2 regions of the Kitasatospora sp. NPDC051853 genome follow, and region 1 is predicted to be linked to the other one. Evidence: riboswitches for the same ligand, from Rfam matches in the RefSeq annotation. Region 1 holds a riboswitch; the other holds the start of a gene.
The links. A riboswitch is a leader RNA that binds a small molecule or an ion and turns the genes downstream of it on or off. The one in region 1 is predicted to bind cyclic di-AMP.

Region 1 (7,810 bases):
GCCCGTCGCGGTGAGCGTGTGCGCGATGCTGTCCTGGTTGGTCACGGTGATCCGGGCCCCGGGCGCGACGGTGAGCTCGGCCGGGGCGAACGCGCCGTCACGGATGATCACGGCGGCGGTCGTCGCGGGCGAGGAGGCACCGGCCGACGGACTCGCCGAGGCACTGGCGCTGGGCGTCGAGCTGGGCGTGGGGCTGGCGCTCGCCGAGACGCTGGGGCTCGCCGAGGCAGTGGGGCTGGGCGTGGGGGTGGGCGTCGCGCTCGGCCCGCCCCCGCCGCCGTTGTCGTCCGAGCAGCCGGCCGCCCCGAGCAGGAGCAGGGCGGCCGCGACGGCCGTGGCGCACCGGTGACGGGGACGGCTGGGGGCGGAGCGGATCAGCATCGGAACGTCCTCCACGGCGTGGCCGGCGGGCAGTCGCCACCATCAGCGCACACCCGCCCCGCCGCCCTGCCGCCGCCCCTCCGGCCGTCGCGGAAGTTCACCCGACCGGCCCGCCGCCGCACGGCGGGGTGCGGGGCCCGAGCTGTTCTCGGGCCCCGCACCCCGGCCGGTGTCCGCTCCCCTGACGAGGGGTCAGCGGGCGGTCAGCCGTTGGCGATGGTCAGGGTGAAGCTCTCCGTTCCACAGGCGCTGGTGGAGCCGTTGTGGCTGCTGTCGCCGCCGTAGACGACCTTCCAGCGGTACACGTCACCGTTGGCCGTCGCCACGCCGAACGTCGAGTTCGTGGTGGTGGCGCTGCCGTTGGTGAGGGTCACCGTCTGGCTGTAGACGGCGGCCTTGCTGCAGTCGGTGTCGTTCGGACCGTACAGCGAGAAGGTGACGCTGCCGGTCGGGGTCCCGCTCGCGGAGCTCACGGTCGCGCTGTCCTGCGGGAAGACCTGCTGGGTGGTGGCGATGCTGGTGCTCGCCGTCACGACCAGGATCTCGGTGGTGCAGACACTGGTGGCGCCCAGGTTGTTGACGTCACCGCTGTAGACGGCCTGCCAGTAGAAGGTGCCGGGGGTGGCGAAGGTCAGGGCGTCGGAGTCGGTGACGACGGCGTTGGTGACGGGCTTGGTGCCCGCGTCACGCGCGCCGGCCGAGCACTTGTCGTCGGTGAAGACGGTGTAGGTGACCGTGCCGCCCGCGGTGGCGGTCGCGCCGCTCAGGGTGGCCGAGTCGTGGACCGCCGTACCGGTGGTGGCCGTCGACGCCGAGAGCAGGGTCGCGATGGTGGGTGCCTTCGGGTTGATCACGCTCGATTCGTTGGGATCGCCGCAGGCCGTGGTGGCGGCGGAGTTGTTGTTGTCACCGCTGTAGCTCGCGGTCCAGTAGTACGTGCCGGCGGTGGCCGGCTTGAAGTTGCCCGAGCCGTAGTCGCCGGGGCCGCTGACGGTGACGGCCGGCAGGCCGGTGTTCACCTCGGTGGCGCAGAGCGCGTCGCTGTACAGGTGGAAGGTGATGGTTCCGCCCGCGGTGGCGGCCGCCCCGGCGAGCGTGGCGGTGTCGGAGATGTTGTCACCGATGCTCACGTTGGTCACCGCGTTGGTGGTCAGCGAGGTGCAGTTGCTGATCTGCACCTGCTCCGGCGCGACGAAGTCCTTGAGCTCCGAGCTGAAGGAGTCGGAGGAGCGGGACTTCAGGTACGCGGAGCCGAAGGTGGTGCAGCTGCCGCCGGACGGGAAGATGGCGTCGAAGTCGATGGCCGCCTCGCCGAAGGTGTACGGGTCCAGCTGGGGGTTGCCGAGGCCTCCGGTCTCCGCCGCCGGGATGGTGCTGGTGTTGACCGTCCCCAGGGCGTCGGCGTTCGCGCCGCCGCTGATGACCGTCGGGGGCTGGCTCCACGCTCCGGCCGCCGTCCAGGTCTGGATGGAGATGGTCGGTACGGTGCCGCCCTTGGAGAGGTCGTAGGTGATCAGCTTGTCGCCCGCGGTCCGCAGCGGTGTCTTCGGTGTCACGCCCTTGCCGTTGTCGGCGCAGTTGGTGGGCACGGCCGCGGGGTTGCAGAACTTCTGGTTCAGCTCGAAGTCCATGTTCGTCGTGCCCTGGGGGTTGTTCACCCGGGTCCAGAACAGTTCGAGGAACTTGCCGTTGGGGGTGGTCTCCTTGAAGACGCCGAACTGCTTCAGGTCACTCTTGTTCGGCGGGATGGAACCGTCCACGATCGTGGGGTTCGGGTTGTCCTCGGCGGTGCCCTTGCCGAACGAGTCGTCGCCCGCACCGGTCGCCAGGTCCGCCTTCGCCAGGACTCCGTTCCGCAGCTCCCACCCCGTGTTGGCCGCGTTGCGCTGGAGCCAGTCGACGCAGTCCTGGTCGTCGACCTTCAGGTTGCCGTTGGCGTCGATCTCGAAGTTGCTCTGGGACAGGACGTTCGACGTCGTACACGCGGGATTGCTCGCGGCGGTCGCCGTCGTGTCGATCCTCGCCGGGATGGCTATCGCGGCGGTGAAGACGGCGGCGAGCACCGCTGTTCCGACTGGATGTCTGCTCCTCATGTCACTACACGTCTTTTCGACGAGGGCTCACCGCGCGCGGGGCCTCCTCGCCTCCGATCGGTCACGGAGAGTGGTACCGGGCAACGAACTGCCCGTACCCCTGACAGAGCGTCCGACATCAGGGCCGGAGGGCTGAAAACCCATCCCTACCGGCCGGTTCGGCATCGACCCCGTGCGCTTCTCCCGATCCAATGGTCAGACCACCCTAGCTCAATTGTGACAATCTGTCACCAATCTCCGCCGTGCCCCTTCATGCCCGTGGCCCGCTCCCCGGCGACGGGGAGCGGGCCACGGGTGGTCGGGATCAGCCCTGGAGCGCCGTGTTGAGCGTCTGCCAGAGCGGCTTGGTGCTGTAGGGGATCATGTCCTCGGCGTAGTACCACCAGAAGTGGCCGCCGACGTAGTACGGCAGGTCGATCTTCAGGCCGTAGTAGTACGTCAGCATCGACTGGGCCGCCGCCTGGGTGCCGCTGGTCGCGGCGTCGGGCAGGCCGATCTCACCGAAGGCGAGCTTGGCGTTCGGGTAGAGGGCGTGCAGCTGCTGGAAGTACGAGGTCCACGTGGCCGCACTGGGGCGGATGTTGTTGCACTGGCCCTCGTAGTAGCTGAGCGTCACGTAGTCCAGGCCGTTGCGCATGTCCTCCGGCACGTACTGCTTGGTGAAGGTCAGCGGGTCGAGCTCGGAGGGGCCGTTGCCGCAGCCGATGTCGTAGTAGAGGGTCAGCGCGCTGCGCTTGCCGGCCGCCTCGACCTGCCGGTAGGCATCGGTGATCTTCGTCGAGACGTCGGCGTAGCTGCCCAGCCAGTTGCCGTTGACCTCGTTGCCGATCTCCCAGAGGTCGACCTTGTCGCCGAAGGCCTTCAGGTACTGGGCGACGCGGTCGTGGTAGGCCTGGGCCGAGAAGTTCTTGACGTACTCCGAGTCCAGGATCTCGCCCATCAGGTAACTGACCGGCTGGAGTTGGTCGACCGCCTCGGTGTAGGAGCTCGGGCCCTCGGTCTCGTCGAAGACGATCCGGGTGGTCGGGGTCCGGGCGAGGTGGCGCGAGGCGTCGACGATGGCGGAGAGCTTGGAGACGTCGTCGACGGTGACCCCGTAGAGGGGGTCCGGCAGCGCGCGCATGCCGGCGGGCACGGTGGGCGTCGGGGACGGCGTGGGACTCGGGCTCGGCGTGGGCGTCGGCGTGGGCGTCGGGGACGGCGTGACCGTGGGGGACGGCGTGGGCGTCGGCGTCGGGCTCGGCGTGGGAGTCGGGCTCGGCGTCGGCGTGGGCGTGGGCGTCGGGGACGGCGTGGGAGTCGGCGTAGGCGTCGGAGCCTGGCCGACGGTCAGCGTGTGCCCGGGGAGGTTGTGCCAGCGGCCGTCCGGACCACGCCAGCGGCCGAACTCCGTGTAGGTACCGGCCGGGAGGTCCAGCGCGCCGGTGGTGACGGTGGTCCCGCCCGGGCAGATCCGGACGTTGCGGGCCGCGCCCGGGAAGTCCAGTCGGCGGCCGGCCGCGTCGCGGACGGCGACCCCGAGGCTGTCCGCGGTGAAGCAGCGCGAGGAGTGCACGGCGAGCGAGGCCGTGACCGAGGGGCCCGCGACCGCCGGGGCCGGGGTGATCCGGTCCTCGACCACGGTCGGGCCGCTGGCGGACGCCTGGGTGCTGACCAGGAGCGGGATGGCGAGCAGGCCGGCTGCGGCCACCGCGCCGACCCTGACAGGTGTGGCGGAAAAGCGCATGGACAGGTCCTCTGCGACGCCTGCGAGGTGAGCTGTCGGGTTCGGGCCGGAGGTACGGCCCGGCCGGCTGTGGGCGCGGCTTCACCCCGAGCCCGCGGCCACCGCGGAACGCACGTGCGCGGGCGGAGGCAGCAGGCGGCTGACCTGGTTCCCCCGCTCCCGTCCGTGTCCGTGCTCGAGTGACCGCCGGCGGGTGGACGGGATTCGGCGCCCCACCGGAGGGGCCCGCGCGGAGCGGGCGACTCGGAGCAGGCTAAGCAGCTGACCCGGTACCGACAAGTCAGCTCGGGGCGCTGTAGCGCAACTCACAGGGGCGGGTCCGGCGGGTCCGGGGTTCAGGCCGTCCAGTGCCGGGAGCGCAGGCCGGCCGGGGTGGCGCGGAAGCCGCAGGCGCCCTCGTAGAAGTCGACGTGTTCGGGGTCGTAGTCCACGTGCACCCAGTCGCAGCCGGCCCGGAAGGCCTCCTCGGTGACCTCGTCCACCAGGCGCTTGCCGATGCCCAGGCGTTGGTACGCGGGGTGGACGGCGGTGTCCAGCACGAAGGCGTGCTTGCCGCCGTCCCACACCGCGTGCACGAAGCCGACCAGCCGGTCGGAGTCGAAGGCGCCGATCCAGGTGAGGCTGTGCCGCTCCAGGCGGCTGGCCCACGGGGTGACGGTGGTCTCCCCGTCCGGGAGGTCCGTGGCGTCCGGGCTGAAAGCCCGTTCGTGCAGTGCGGACAGCTCCTTGTCGTCGACCCCGAACCGGACCTTCAACTCGACCTCGGTCACGCCGATTTCACCTTTTCTGCTCCGAACGTGCTTCCAGCAACCGGGCGATCCCCGCAGCGAGGGCCTCCGGTGTGTCCGCGAGCAGCGTACCGATTCCCAAGCGCCCGGCCGCGCCGGTGACTTCGGGGTTGTCGTCGATCAGGACGGCCCGCTCCAGTGTCCGGCCGCAGCGCTCGGCGACCGCGGCGAAGAACTCCGCCGTGGGCTTGACCCGCCCGACCCGCCAGGAGGAGGCGACCACGTCGAACCTGCCCAGGTGGCCGTGGGCGCGGTCCTTGACGGCGTCCCAGTGCTCGGCCTCGTTGTTGGCCAGTACCAGCAGCAGGTCGGGCCGGTGGCGGCGGAGTTCGGCGATGGCGGCGAAGGCACCCGGACGGGGGACCACGCAGTCCCGGTAGAGGGCGTCCAGCCACTGCGGGTCCACCCGCAGGCCGGTCGGCGCCCCGGCCGCGACCAGCGCCTCGGTCAACACGTCGTGGACGTGGGCCCGGCCGACCTCGTAGGCGGCGTCCCGGGCGTCCAGCTCGGCCAGGAGCCGTGCGGGGTCCGCGTGGTGACGCTCCGCCAGCCGCTCCAGGAAGTCGGTCTCCTCGGTGACGTTGTTGAAGATGACGCCCCCGGCGTCCATCAGGATCGTGTCGGCCACACCCGCTCCACGTTCTCGCGCATCCACTCCAGGTTGGCGGCCAGCCCGGCCGCGAGGTCGTACTTGGCGGCCCAGCCGGTGGTGCGGGTCAGCTTGGCCGGGTCGGCCTGGAGCTTCATCACCTCGCCGGGGCGGGGCGGACCGTACCGGACCTCGCTGCGGGAGCCCGTGAGTTCGACCACCAGGCGGGCGGTTTCGGTCACGCTGTGGTCCACCCCGGTGCCGATGTTGTAGGCCTCGCCGGTGCCGGGGAGCCGGCCGAGGGCGAGGAAGGCCTCGACGGTGTCGGCCACGTAGGTGAGGTCGCGGGTCTGCGCGCCGGTGCCGTTGATGGTGATCGGCTCGCCGCGCAGGGCCTTGGCGAGGAAGAGCGGGACCGCGTCGTAGACGTGCCGGGGGCCGTAGCAGTTGAACGGCCGGACGATGGTCAGCGGCGTGCCGTAGGTGTGGTGGTAGGACCAGGCGAGCCGGTCGCAGGCCACCTTGGAGGCGGCGTACGGGGTGGCCGGCATCAGCGGGTGCTGTTCGGTGATGGCGTCGGGCTGGGTGCCGTAGACCTCGCTGGAGCTGGTCACCAGCAGGTGCTCGGGGCCGCTCAGCCGGGCGGCCTCCAGCACGTTGAGGGTGGAGCCGAGGTTGGTCTGCACCACGCTGGCGGGCTGCTCCAGCGAGGCGGGGACGTAGGCGTCGGCGGCCAGGTGGAACCAGGTGGCGGCCTCCAGTCCGCTGAGCACCGTGACGGCCGAGGGGCCGGCCAGGTCCAGGTGGACCAGGCGGTGCAGGGCCGCGACGGCGGGGGCGGGGAGGTTGCGCAGGCGGTTGGTGACCTGGGTGCCGGAGACCCGGCGGACCACGGCGGTGACCTGGGCGCCGAGGCCGACCAGGGCCTCGGTGAGGTGCGAGCCGACGAAGCCGTCGGCCCCGGTGACCAGGACCGGGCGGTCGGCCCAGTACCGCTCGGGCGGTTCGGTGGACGACATCAGGTGGGGTGCCTCACTCGCTCGCAGGGATGCGGGACAGCGCCGTGCGGGCCGCCTCCGCCAGGAAGCCGATCTCCTCGGACGTACTGGTCAGCGGCGGGGCGATGATGACCCCTTCGCCGCTGCCGTCCGGGTTGAAGCCGTTGAACGGGTAGAGCAGCAGCCCGGCCTCACGGCCGTGGGCCAGTGCGGCCCGTTGGCCGCCGGGCACCAGCTCCACCGCGTGGAAGTACCCCACCCCCCGGGTCCGGACCACGGCCGGCAGGTCTGCCAACCTCCGGACGGCGGAGGTCAGTTCGCCGCCACGCAGCACCCCGGCCTCGAGTGCTCCGAGGTCCTGGAGCACATCGAGCACCGCGAGGCCGACGGCGGCCTGGAGCGGGCTGGCCGACATGGTGCCCATCAGCGGGAGCGGGCGCCCCGAGGAGCGCAGCGCCTCCGTCCCCGCCTCGTCGACCAGGACGGCCGAGAGCGGCAGGTACCCGGCGGACAGGCCCTTGGCCAGCACCACGAGGTCGGCGGCGCCGCCGGGGTCGTGGTCGGCGCCGAGCGGCAGGCCGGTCCGGCCGAGGCCGGTGAGCACCTCGTCGTGGATCACCAGCACGCCGTGCTCGTGGCAGAGCCGGCGCAGCGCGGAGAGGTAGCCCGGCGGGGGCGTGTAGGCGCCGCCGGTGGTGCCGTTGACCGGTTCGACCAGGACGGCCGCGACGGTCTCGGGGCCGCGCTCCAGGATGGCGTCGCGCACGGCCGACACGCACTCGGCGCGGCAGTGCCCGTACGGGCAGCCGCGGTGGTGGCCGGGGTAGGGCGGGTCGAAGGCGGGGCCGAGGCCCAGCGCGTCGACGGGCTCGGGGCGGCGGCGCCGGTGGCCGGAGAGGCCGAGGGCCAGCGCGCTGTTGCCGTGGTAGCCGAGGGTGGCGGTCAGGACGTGGTGGCGGCCGGTCTCGCCCCGGGCACGCTGGATCGACTTGGCGTAGCTGACGGCCAGTTCGACGGCGGCGGTGCCCGAGCAGGCCAGGCTGACGCCGTCCCCGGCCCGTCCCACGGCGGCGCCGAGCCGGACGGCCAGCTCCTCCTGCAGGGCCGGCCGCAGGGCGCCGGGCGAGGCGTAGGTGGCGACGGCGGCCTGACGGGTCATCGCCTCCAGCACGTGCGGGTGGGCGTGCCCGATGTTGACGCAGACCAGGCCGCTGGCCGCGTCGAGCAGCCGGCCG
Region 2 (7,810 bases), on a different contig from region 1:
CCACCCCAGGGTGATGCGCTCGCACCTGGCGCTGATCCTCGACCCGGACGTGGGCGCGTTCGTGAAGGACCCCGAGCAGCGCACCCTGGGCGGCATCCTCCAGGGGCTGCTGGGCGACTGGGGCTCGGCCGATCCGGTGGCCGAACACGCGGTGCTGCGCAGCGCGTTGATGGGCGGGGTGATCGGGCTGCTGCTGCCGGGCGCGGCGGTCTCGCTGCCGCCGATCCGGGCGGACCTGTTCTACCGCTACGGCCTGGCCTGGGAGTTGGGCCGGCCGCCGGTGCCCGAGGCGCCGCCGCGCACGCAGCCGCCGACCCGGGTCTGAGCCGGGCCGACGGCTGACGGTCTGTCAGGAATGCGTCAGGGCAACGGACATGGTGATGCCCGGGCCACCGGCGCCGGAGCGGATCAGTTGCCGGTGAGTATCCGGGTGAGCAGGTCCTTGGTCTGCTCGGGCGTCAGGCTGTCCACGCACAGGCGCTCCATCACCTGGACGTAGGCGTCGACGTCGTCGCGCTTGTCGAGGTAGAGGGCGCTGGTGAGCTGCTCCAGGTAGACCACGTCCGCCAGGTCCTGCTCGGGGAAGCGCAGGATGGAGAACGCACCGCTCTCCCCCGCGTGCGCGCCGAAGCGGAACGGCATCACCTGGATCACCACGTTGGCCTGCTCCGACACGTCGAGCAGGTACTGGACCTGAGCGCGCATCACCTTCGGGCCGCCGACCGGGCGGCGCAGCGCGGCCTCGTCGATCACCGCCCACAGGCGCGGGCCGGGCCCGTCGCTGAGCAGCTTCTGACGGCGCATCCGGAGACTGAGGCGGCGCTCCAGCTCCTCCTCGGTGATCACCGGGCGGGTCTGCGAGAAGACCGCGCGGGCGTACTCCTCGCACTGCAGCAGACCGGGGATGAACTGCACCTCGTAGGTGCGGATCTGGGCGGCCGCCTCCTCCAGACCGACGTAGGTCTGGAACCAGCCGGGCAGCACGTCGTTGAAGCTGTGCCACCAGCCGGACTTGTTGGCCTCGCGGACCAGGCCGAGCAACGCCTCGCGCTCGGCGCCGTCGTCCACCCCGTAGAGGCTGAGCAGGTCGGCGACATCGCGCTCCTTGAAGGAGACGCGGCCGAGCTCCATGCGGCTGATCTTCGACTCCGAGGCCCGGATCTGGTAGCCGGCGTCCTCGCGCGTGATCCCCCGGGACTCCCGGAGCCGGCGGAGCTGCGAGCCGAGCAGGATCCGGCGCACCATCGAACCGCCACCGGGCTGGACTGTGGTCATTGCCGTCAAAACCTCCGCCGTGAGCAAACAGCGCACAGTCTGCCATCAGTTGAGCGCTCTGGGTGCCGGTACTGACTGATCAATCTGCCAGTTCTGCTCCGACCCTCCCAGGATGCACGTGCATCCGGCGCTTGCATATGCCAAAGGTGCGACTGCACGTGAATCGACTCTTGCATCCGCACTGTGCGCACGGGACCATGGTGCACGTGCACCTGCACACCCCTGGCACCCCCGCGGGCACCGTGTCGACGTCCCCACGCGCGATTCCGCACACGCCTCCGGCCGCGCCCCCGCGTGGCCGGATCGCCGTGCGCGGACGTGGTTCGTCGGCCCGGTGGCCGCGCGGCCGAGCGAGTCGGAGGTGACCGGCATGACCCCGGTGGGTCCCGCCGTGTCCGCCCCCTTATGGGAGGAGCTCTTCATGAGCACCGGTACGGCCATCGCGGCCGACCCGCACGTGGTCAGCTGCACCCTCGCTCCCCGCTTCGAGGCCGTGCGGACGGCCCGGGAGTTCGCCAGGGAGACCCTGCACGGCTGGGGCCTCGCTCCCCTCTTCGACGACATCGCCCTGGTGGCCTCGGAGTTGGTCACCAACGCCCTGCGGCACGCCCTGCTGCAGCGACCTGACGCCGCGTCAGCGGTCCGGCTGCCCGTGCAGCCCGGTCCCGACCGTACCGTGGAGCCGCGGGCGGACGCGCGCCTTCTGCCGATCCGAATAAGCCTGGTGCACCGCTCGCCCCAGGTGGTCTGTGCCGTCAGCGACCCGAGCAGCCAGGGCCCGGTGGCCCGCGAGCCCGACTTCGTCGCCGAGTCCGGCCGGGGCCTGCACCTGGTGGACTCCTTCAGCCGCTCCTGGGGCTGGCACCCGCTGGCCGGCGCCGGCAAGGTGGTCTGGGCCGTCTTCGAGGCCGACACCGTGGCACCCGCCGCCACTCCCGGCCGTCACCGGCGCTCCGCCTGACGGTCCGCCAGGCCACCCCGCCGCCGCCACGGCGGGGTTCCACGACGGGGCGCGGGCAGTCACAACGGGGCGCGGGACGGCCCCGGACACGACGAAAGGCCGCCGCGATCCCCTCGCGACGGCCCCGGTGGCCCCGGCCCGACGGACTGTCAGCCCGCCAGGTGGTCGAACTCCCCGTCCTTCGCGCCGAGCAGCAGCGCCGCTATCTCCGCGCGGGTGTAGACGAGCGCCGGTCCGTCCGGGAAGCGGGAGTTGCGCATCGCGACGTCACCACCCGGCAGGGCCGCGAACTCCACGCAGTTCCCCTGCGAGTTGCTGTGGCGGCTCTTCTGCCAGACCACACCTTCGAGGTCCGCGGAAGGCATGCCGTTGTACGTGGTGTTCTGCATGGTGGATTCTCCCCGACGTGACAGGCGTTCGCCTCACTTGACGTGATGATAGCTCCAGTGCACGTGCATCAGCACGAGTGTTTGCGCGTGCACCGAGCGGGGCATGCATCAGTCAGCAGGCGCGCTCGCCAAGCGAGTTGACGCCCCGTATCAGGACAAACGCGGGCCAATCGTGGACATACCGATGACTGCGCGTACTCGAACTCCAGCGGGTTGTCGATCTTCGGGGGTTTCGCGAGATGGCTCACGGTCCGTCACCTCTGTCGGATTGTGACGCCGATCACTGTCCGGACTCCGGCCCGGCTGTGGCCGGTGGGGGGAGATGTCCTACGATCTCCGCCATGAGCACAGCAGCCATCCCGGGCCCGGCACTGCCCGTACGTACTCCAGGCTCCCGTGCGCGGGGGCGCCACCGCCGTCCCGAGCGGCCGGAGATCCCGGCGGGTTCGCCGACGCTGGTGCTGGCCGTTCCGGCCACCGCCGGGCCGGAGGCCCGCCCCGTGGTCGAGGAACTGCTCTCGATCGTGCGCGGCGAGCAGCCGGGCATCGAGGCCACCGCCGCCTACCTCGACGGCGCCCAGGACGACTCCTCCCCCACCGTGGCCGAGCTGCTCGCCCGGGCCGCCGAGGCCGGGCTGCCCGCCCCCGTGCTGGTGCCCCTCCTCCCGGGCCCGCACGGCTTCCTGACCGGCCTTCACGAGCTGGCCGCCGAGCACGGCGCCACCGTGACCGACGTGCTCGGCCCGCACCCGCTGCTGGCCGAGGCCGTCCACGTCCGCCTCTCCGAGGCCGGGCTGGCCCGGGCCGACCGGGCCCGGCTGTTCGCCATCGCGACCGCCGCCGACGGCATCGTGCTCACCACCGCCGGTGGAGAGGACGCCGCCCAGGCCGCCGAGATCACCGGCGTGCTGCTGGCCGCCCGCCTGGCCGTCCCGGTGGTCGGCGCCGCCCTCGACGTGCCCGGCTCGGTGCTGGCCGCCGTCAACCACCTCAAGGCGACCGGGTCCCAGCGCCCGGCGCTGGCCCCGCTGGTGATCGGCCCCGAGGCCGACCCGGAGCTGCTGGCGACCGCCGCCGAGGAGGCCGGCTGCCCGAGCGCCGCTCCGCTCGGTGCCTACCCGGCCGTCGGCCAGCTGATCGCCTCGGCCTACCTGGCGGCGCTCCCGCAGCCCGTCCTCGAGGAGCAGGAGGCCGGGGCCTGACGCTCCGCCACCCGGCAACGCGACGGGGCCCCGTACGGTGCGGAACCGTACGGGGCCCTTGCGCGTCCACATCCGCGTGGACTCAGGAGACGGGCGCCGCGTCCCGCAGCGCGATCCTCGGGGTGACCACCGCGCGCGGCGGCACGGCGCTGGTGGTCGGGGTCGGCGCGCCCGAGAGGTGGATCTCCTGGGCCTCGTTCGCCCCCGCCCTGCGCAGCACCACCCGCTTCGGGGTGGGCAGCTTCGGGTCGAGCCAGAGCTCGGTGCCACTGAACTCGCAGTCCAGGATGGCGATGTCCTCCGGCGCCCCGCCGTCCACCGCGCGCAGCGCCACCCCGGCCTTGCGGTATCCGGTGAACTTGCTGCGCGTCACCTGGACGGTCTCGCCCGGGAGTTGGTGGAGCGCGGTGGAGACCGCGTAGTCCGACTGCCCGGCCGCGTCGATCAGCAGGCCGTCGAAGACGGTGCCCTTGTCCCGGCCGAGCGCGTGGATCGCCACTCCCCCGGCCGCGTTGCCGTAGAGGACGGTGCCGTTGTAGTCGAAGTCGTTCAGGTAGGCGCCGTGCTCGATGCCCCAGCCGCCGTTGTGGTAGGCCACGAACTGGCCGACGGTGTGGTGGAACTCGGCGTTCAGCCAGACGAAGATGCCGTTCTCCAGGTTGTTGTGGGCCAGGCAGCGCTCGAAGGTCCACACCCCCTCGCTGGTCTCCGGCCACTCGTAGCCGGAGGCGCCGTTGGCGCCCTGGACGCCGACCGCCACGCAGTCCCGGGCCACTCCGCCCTTGCCCGCGCCGAGGCTGAAGCCGGTCAGCCGGTAGCCGCGCGGGTTGGGGTCGAACTGGGTACGGGAGGCCACGCAGCTGTCGTAGGTGATGTCGTGCGAGGGGCCCTGCGGGGTCCGGGTGTCCAGCGGGCCGTCCCACCAGTAGGCGTCCTCCCAGGTCTGGTGGGCGATGCAGGAGCGGAAGGTGATGCCGTGGCAGTTGTGCGGCACGAAGGCGTGACTGCCGGTGTCCCGGACCACCACGCCCTCCACCACGGTGCCCCGGGTGGTGTCGCCCAGCATGTGGAAGTGCAGCCCGTACCGGCCGAGCACCGGCTCGGTGACCGGCTTGCCGGCCCACTTCTCCTTGCCCGCGGAGCGCGGGCCCATCCAGCGCAGGGCCGCGTAGCGGACGTCGGCGCGCTGGTTGCTGGTGATGTGGACGTGGGCGCGGCCCTTCTCGGTGCCCTCGACCCGGACGTTGCGGGTCAGGTTGAGCACCTCGGCGCCGACGCTCACCCCGCCGCCGGTGGTGACCTTGGGGTGGGCGTACTTGAGCGGGCCGTCCAGGCTGACGGTGGATCCGTTGACGGCGGTGACGGTGCGGTGGTCGTAGCGCTCGGAGAAGCCCTCGGCGTCGGGGGTGCCGGTCGGGGTGACGGCGAGCTCGTCGCCGACCTGCCAGCCGGCCGGGGCGGCGGCCAGCCTGATGCTGGTGTCACCGGCCTTCAGCGGGCCGGCCGCGCGGACCCAGGCGGTGCGCTTGGCGCCCGCCAGGCGGAGCCGGCCGGAGCCGGTGACCCAGAGGCCGGTGTCGCTCTCCACCAGGGCCATCCCGCCGCCCTGGAAGCGCCCCTCGTTGACCGAGGGGAAGCGGACGGCGTGCACGGTGGCGGCGTCCCGCGGGGCGAGGGTGAGCGCGCCGCGGACCTCGACGTTGCCGTGGGCGGTCAGCGAAACCGGGCGATCCGGGGCAAAAGTGAGCGAACCTGACGGTTCGACCAGGAGCGAAGCGACCGTCACGTCGCCGTCCAGCAGCACGTGGTCGGTGATCCGCACCGCCGTGCCGGGGCCGGGCGCGGCGCCGCCGCCCCAGCCGGCCGGGTCGGACCAGTTCCGCGGCCGCACCGTCTCGCCGGGCGAGGGCAGTGCGGAGGCGGACTCGGTCGGCGAGGCCGAGGGCGTGGCGGACGGGATGTCAGAGGGGCCGGGCGACGCACCGTGCGCGTGCGAAGCTTCGGTCGGTGGCGGCGGCTTCGCCGCCGAGGGGGCGTCAGGACCACTGCCCGAGCGCCGGACCACCTCCTCCACCCCGACCGCCGCCAGGGCCGTCCCGATCGCCAGGCCGATGAGGAGCTTCCGGCGACTGACCTTTGCCGATCCACTGTCCGCCGGGCCCGACTGGGGCCCTCTCGCGTGCCGCATGACCCGAAGCATAGGCAAATCCCTTTCGCCGCAAGGAATTTGAACAGAATCGATCGGAACCGACATCCGGATCGACAGCTTCCGGTTCATGAAGAGTCGGTAAAGAAACCATGATCGGCATCACAGGGGTTTGCGGTTTCAACTTAACTCTGCCTAACGTGACGCCCTGTTCGTGGCCACACGGACCCAGCCCCTCCGGAACGCCGAATCCTGCCGCCGGACGGGCCGGCAGCTCATCAGCACCACGGCAGGGGCGGGGGAACCACAGGTAAGTCGCCTGGTTTCGGTCACACATGACCGTTTTCAGGCTTGGGGTGAAGCCGCGCTCAGGCACGGCCGGGCAACTCCAGCCCGAATCCGACAGCTCACCTCGCAGGCGTGGGAGAGGAACGCGTCTTCGTGCTGTCCAGCACCACTTCCAAGCGTGCCCGCCGACTCATCGCCGCCACCGGCGTCGTGGGCATCGGCCTCACCGTCCCGACCCTCACCGCCGGCTCCGCCTCGGCCGCCCCCGTCTCCGTGTGGGACAAGGTCGCCGCCTGCGAGTCCACCAACGACTGGTCGATCAACACCGGCAACGGCTTCTACGGCGGCCTGCAGTTCACCTCCAGCACCTGGGCCGAGTTCGGCGGCAAGCAGTACGCGCCGCAGGCCAACCAGGCCACCAAGGCGCAGCAGATCGCCGTCGCCGAGAAGGTGCTCGCCGTCCAGGGCCCCGGCGCCTGGCCGGTCTGCTCCGTCAAGGCGGGCCTGACCAAGGGCGGCGCCGCCGCCCAGGTCGACACCTCCACCAAGGCCCAGGCCCCGCAGGCCGCCCCGAAGGCCGCCGAGCAGCAGGCCCCGCAGCAGCAGGCCGCGCAGCCCGCCGCCACCACCGCCAAGAGCTACACCGTGGCGGCCGGGGACTGGCTCTCCACCATCGCCCAGCAGCAGAACGTCGAGGGCGGCTGGGAGAAGCTCTACGAGCTGAACAAGGCCCAGCTCCCCGAGGGCCCGGACATGATCTACCCGGGCCAGCAGCTGGTCCTGGGCAACGTCGCGGTGGCCACCCCGGCTCCGGCCCCGGCTCCGGCTCCGGCGCCGGCCCCCAAGTCCACTGCCCCGCAGTCGGGTTCCGCCTCCAGCGGCACCAAGACGGCCAAGAAGTCCGCCACCGAGCAGACCGCGACCGTCGCCACCGGCTCCAAGGCCGCCGCGATCAACTTCGCGCTCTCCAAGGTCGGCCAGGCCTACGTCTACGGCGGCAGCAGCAACGGCGGCTGGGACTGCTCCGGCCTGACCCAGGCGGCCTTCCGCCAGGCCGGGATCTCCCTGCCCCGGGTGGCCAACGACCAGGCCGACGCCGCCACCCGGGTCTCGCTGGACAACCTCCAGCCGGGCGACCTGCTGTTCTGGTCCAACAACGGCGCCAACTCCGGCGTCTACCACGTCGCCATCTACCTGGGCGGTGGCAAGTACGTCGAGGCGGCCAACCCCCGCGCCGGCGTGAAGACCGAGACCATCGCCAACTGGGCCCCCGACTTCGCGGGCCGCGTCTGACGACGGCGTGAAGCACCGCCCCCGGAGACCTGGTCGGCTCCGGGGGCGGAGCCGTATCCTGCCGCCATGGCCAAGGTCACCGTCTCCCTGGAAGCCGACTTCGCGATCGAGCTGATGCTCCTCGCCGGCACCAAGAACCCGCAGGACGCCGTCGAGCTGATCCTCCGTGACTACCTCGCACGCTCGCGCCGCACCGAGGCGCGCACCGGCGACGCCGCCGACGAGAGCCGGCTGGTCACGCCCGACCCGGCCGTCC

Region 2: it holds a riboswitch for cyclic di-AMP, as region 1 does, so the genes downstream of both, ACIA8O_RS20325 (transglycosylase family protein) here and ACIA8O_RS01495 (hypothetical protein) in region 1, are expected to answer to the same signal.

Annotation. Positions count from the first base shown of each region.
Region 1 covers NZ_JBITBY010000001.1:314,364-322,173, reverse strand. The annotation lists gene ACIA8O_RS01510 (cupredoxin domain-containing protein) at 1-111, opposite strand, end outside; gene ACIA8O_RS01505 (hypothetical protein) at 104-349, shown strand; gene ACIA8O_RS01500 (hypothetical protein) at 585-2,444, opposite strand; gene ACIA8O_RS01495 (hypothetical protein) at 2,779-4,164, opposite strand; cyclic di-AMP (ydaO/yuaA leader) riboswitch at 4,203-4,335, opposite strand; gene ACIA8O_RS01490 (GNAT family N-acetyltransferase) at 4,536-4,970, opposite strand; gene ACIA8O_RS01485 (HAD family hydrolase) at 4,978-5,616, opposite strand; gene ACIA8O_RS01480 (dTDP-glucose 4,6-dehydratase) at 5,598-6,596, opposite strand; gene ACIA8O_RS01475 (aspartate aminotransferase family protein) at 6,610-7,810, opposite strand, start outside.
Region 2 covers NZ_JBITBY010000006.1:480,399-488,208, reverse strand. The annotation lists gene ACIA8O_RS20355 (TetR/AcrR family transcriptional regulator) at 1-325, shown strand, start outside; gene ACIA8O_RS20350 (helix-turn-helix domain-containing protein) at 409-1,275, opposite strand; gene ACIA8O_RS20345 (ATP-binding protein) at 1,697-2,236, shown strand; gene ACIA8O_RS20340 (DUF397 domain-containing protein) at 2,386-2,625, opposite strand; gene ACIA8O_RS20335 (sirohydrochlorin chelatase) at 2,967-3,827, shown strand; gene ACIA8O_RS20330 (hypothetical protein) at 3,910-6,015, opposite strand; cyclic di-AMP (ydaO/yuaA leader) riboswitch at 6,207-6,407, shown strand; gene ACIA8O_RS20325 (transglycosylase family protein) at 6,394-7,554, shown strand; gene ACIA8O_RS20320 (hypothetical protein) at 7,621-7,810, shown strand, end outside.